Regions from separate parts of the Bacillus sp. XF8 genome, predicted to be linked through region 1. Evidence: riboswitches for the same ligand, from Rfam matches in the RefSeq annotation. Region 1 holds a riboswitch; the other holds the start of a gene.
The links. A riboswitch is a leader RNA that binds a small molecule or an ion and turns the genes downstream of it on or off. The one in region 1 is predicted to bind FMN.

Region 1 (2,206 bases):
TATATAGGTCACGATTTCATTGAAACACTTTGTTTCTAAAAAGCTCGCGTGAACGGATTGCCCACCTTCAACAAAGAGTGAAAGGATTTGTTTTTCACCGAGAAGGAGGAGGAGTTCACGGATTTCAATTTGACTCGTTTTCATTTGAAGTACAGATACGGCCTGTGATTCATATGCTGCTATTTTTTCTTTATTTACGTTTTTTCCGACAACAATCCATGTTGGTGCCATTCCGTCTGTAATGACATGAGAGGACCGCGGAGTTCGTAAATGTGTATCTAAAATAATTCGAATCGGATGCTTGCCGCCGTTTGGAAGACGTGTTGTTAAAGAGGGATTATCAGCTATAACAGTATTCACCCCGACAAGGATGGCATCGTGCGTATGCCGATATTGGTGAACATCTGTGCGAGCGGCCTCACCTGTAATCCATTTGCTATCCCCAGTAGTAGTAGCTATTTTCCCATCTAAACTCATCGCTGTTTTTATTGTTACAAACGGTAGTTTCGTTTTCATATAGTGGAAAAAGTATCGATTTAATGTTGTGGCTTCCTCTTCAAGAACACCAGTAGTTACGCTAATACCTGCTTCTTGCAAACGTTTTGCACCATTACCTGAAACGAGCGGATTGCAATCGAGTGTAGCAATTACGACACGCTTCACCTTTTTTTCAATGAGTAGATCACAGCACGGTGGAGTTTTTCCAAAGTGACTGCACGGTTCTAACGTTACATATACAGTGGAGCCATTTGCCTTATCACCAGCCATACGAAGAGCGTGAACTTCAGCGTGTTCTTCCCCTGCGCGCAGATGCGCTCCCATTCCAATGATGTTTCCATCTTTTACAACAACAGCACCGACCATTGGATTTGGACTTGTTTGCCCTGCAGTACTGTGTGCTAACTGTAAGGCAATCCTCATATATTCTTGGTCTGTCATTCTTTTCACCTCTCCTAAGAAAAATCAAAAAACCCCAAGGATAATAGTATCCTTAGGGTTTGGGAGACGTGATTTCTAGAAATATAGTTCGAATACGAAAGTATAAGAAAGAAACCTAACGATGATTGATATTTTTGCACGAGAAAAAAACCTAGCAAACTATCAATTTTTTCATACGCTAGTCGTATCTTTTTATTTCAGCATAGAAAGATAGGTATATGAAAGAAAACATATACAGTCATTCAAAATGAATCAGTAAAAATGTGTATGCCAAAATAAAAGTGTATTCGCTATATAAGCACTAGAAAACATATCCTTCTCCCATCCAGACTATACTGTCGGCCCTAGAATCTCACTAGATCCACCGTTTTCAAGCTTGAAAACGGGTCACGGACTTAGAAGTGTGCACTTCATCACCGCCGGTTGGGAATTTCACCCGACCCCGAAGGATGCTGTTTGCTCACATTATAGCACAAAAAAGAAAAAAGGATAGTAAAAAGTATTCGAATGTGAAGAATTGTATGAAAATGAAGGAGAGGAATTAGTTTTGTTATACTATATAAATACAAATTGAAAAACAGATAGAAAACCTTTTCCTTTTAGGTGGAGAGAGCGTCTGATCATGGATAGAGGCGGTCTACTTTTGTTTTCATAGCCGCGGTTTAAATGTTGGAAGATCAAAAAGGATATATAGTATGAGAAAGATTTCAGTATATACATAAATGAGGTGGAAATATGAAATATATTGCAGTAGGAATCGGTGGTATTGTTGGAGCTTTAGCGCGGTATGGATTAGGACAATGGATTGGTACTCCTTCAGTCGATTCTTTTCCGCTCGCAACATGGTTAGCGAATATGATTGGTAGTTTTTTATTGGTATTTTTAACGATGTATTTGTTTCGGATGAAACATGTTTCACAGGCGGTAATGAGTAGTGTTGGAACAGGGATGATTGGTTCTTTTACTACTTTTTCAACATTTAGCGTAGAGACGTTGAAATTCATGCAGCATGAAGCATTTTTTATGGCATTTTATTATGTGAGTACAAGTATAGTTGGAGGATTGCTCTTATCTTTATTTGGATTTTATCTTGGAAATGCATTATATGAAAAAAGCATGAAGAAAGAAGGGGCACTATGAATATTTTACTTATAGGGATTGGCGGCTTTTTCGGAGCAATTGCTAGATTCTCTATTAGTAATGCGATGAAAGAAAAGTACGGAAGTTTATTTCCATATGGCACATTATTTGTAAATATAGTAGGTTC
Region 2 (2,206 bases), on a different contig from region 1:
ATTGTTGACAAAGACACTTGCATCGCATGCGGAGCTTGCGGGGCTGCTGCACCAGACATTTATGACTACGATGATGAAGGTATTGCATTTGTAACATTAGATGATAACCAAGGTATCGTTGAAATTCCAGACGTGTTAATTGATGACATGATGGATGCATTTGAAGGTTGTCCAACTGACTCAATTAAAGTTGCTGACGAAGCATTTGATGGCGACGCTTTAAAATTCGAATAGTCTTTTTATTAACTTCAAAAAATCCCCCTCATTTTTATGAGGGGGATTTTTTGTTATTTCTCTCACTTACAATTTTAAAAGCCATCAGCAGTATACTTACCTCTGATGGCCAAAATTTCTATGCATTTTTCATTTTTGCAAATACCCATACTTTCAAACGTGAAAACAGCGCTACAAACACAACTGTTACAACAATCCCTTTAATTAAATTAAATGGTAGAATTGCCGCTACAATCATTTGCCTCATACTACCGCTAGACATAGCAGGCTGATTTAAAAACCAAGTGTAAGCTGGTAAAATGATGAAATAATTTAACACACTCATAATTACCGCCATAGTAACCGTCCCTAACATTAACCCTGTTGTTAAACTTTTTACTGTGCGATACTTCCGGAATAGGAAAGCTGCTGGCCCAATAAATAGACACCCTGCAATAAAGTTTGCTATTTCTCCAACCGGAACCCCCGTTAAACTCCCTTGAATTCCGTAGTGAAGAATATTTTTTATCGCTTCTACAACTACACCTGCAATCGGACTAAAAATAATCGCTGCAATTAAAGCTGGCACATCACTAAAGTCAATTTTTAAAAACGGTGGAAGTCCTGGAAATGGGAAATCCAACATCATAAGCAAGTACGCAATACTACTAAGCATCGCTACGCTCACCATTTGTACTACACTGTTTTTTTGTTTCATCCTTCTCTCTCCTTTTCCATCGATCATCTCATGGAAAGTGGAAAGGTTCTGCTATGCCTACTTTTTTCTATCATGAAAAAACCCTTTGTGTTTTACACAAAGGGAGAATTTTTAGGCACATCAAACAGACGTTCAAATACTTATCTTTTTTGAACGCTTGAACCTCCATCTTCTCCCATCCAGACTGTACTGTCGGCTTTGGAATCTCACCAAATCCTGCCTTAGCGGCTCGCGGGCTTAGAACGAAAAGTAACTGTTCATCACCGCCGGTCGGGATTTTCACCCTGCCCCGAAGATAGACCGATATTCTATTTTCTCCACCATTATACAACATCATCATACAGTTGTGAATAAAAATGTTTATAACTTATGAATAGTAAGTAATGTTTTTATATGAATACCACATAAAGTGAAACTTTAATCAGTGGGGGGTTCTTCATTCCCCACCTATCTTCTTTACTTTCGCTGAATTTTGATGTGAGGGTCTTACTGCCCCTTAATACGGGATTAAAACAGCTATTGGATTACTTGACAACACAATCCATATTTTTGACAATTCGACTTTTTCCTTCATAATTCCCTAGTCATCCATACAGAAAAGTGATAAGATATTGAATTGTTAAGATAAGAGCATTTTCTTAATACGGAGGAAATGTCATGAGAAAAGAAAAAAGACACTCTATTCAAGAAACAATGAAAAAAAACTTAAGAAAAGAATACTTTTATTTAAAAAAGGAATTACTTTTCTACTGTCCAATTGATTTAGGTGCATTTTCAAGAGAAACATACTACGCTACTTTTGATGAAGAAGGAATTAGTGTTTATCAGTATGATAAAACAACAGAAAGCAAACTAAAGCTATGTGAGCGTCATCCATGGAACAGTTGGGATAAAGTAAAAATTGATCACTATTTAACAACATCGCAATTTATTTTCCAAGGAAAGCGTAATTGGATTCTCTCTCTCTTTCATAAAGGAAAAGAAGCGCAAAAAATAATAGAAGAACATACTTCTTTACAAACAGAAGTTGTTTCCCGATCCTTTTTGAAAAAACTTCCTGGTTTTCGTTCTAATACAATTTTAAACAAATACATTGGCAGCATCTGTTATACTGCACTTATTGCATTTTTATTAAAATGGATTATTCCATTCCAACAAATACAAGTTGCCTTGTATTCTTTTTCTATCGGTTGTATGCTCCTTGGTTTACTTTGCTTGACAATTGGACTAATCGAACCAACCATTGTATTATTTCGAACGCAGGAAAAAACGAGG

Region 2: it holds a riboswitch for FMN, as region 1 does, so the genes downstream of both, J4P91_RS01730 (ECF transporter S component) here and ribD (bifunctional diaminohydroxyphosphoribosylaminopyrimidine deaminase/5-amino-6-(5-phosphoribosylamino)uracil reductase RibD) in region 1, are expected to answer to the same signal.

The regions. Positions count from the first base shown of each region.
Region 1 is NZ_JAGDQK010000004.1:136,775-138,980, reverse strand. Features, by position in the region: gene ribD (bifunctional diaminohydroxyphosphoribosylaminopyrimidine deaminase/5-amino-6-(5-phosphoribosylamino)uracil reductase RibD) at 1-939, opposite strand, end outside; FMN riboswitch at 1,249-1,393, opposite strand; gene crcB (fluoride efflux transporter CrcB) at 1,675-2,079, shown strand; gene crcB (fluoride efflux transporter CrcB) at 2,076-2,206, shown strand, end outside.
Region 2 is NZ_JAGDQK010000002.1:249,737-251,942, reverse strand. Features, by position in the region: gene J4P91_RS01735 (ferredoxin) at 1-234, shown strand, start outside; gene J4P91_RS01730 (ECF transporter S component) at 353-931, opposite strand; FMN riboswitch at 1,095-1,232, opposite strand; gene J4P91_RS01725 (hypothetical protein) at 1,589-2,206, shown strand, end outside.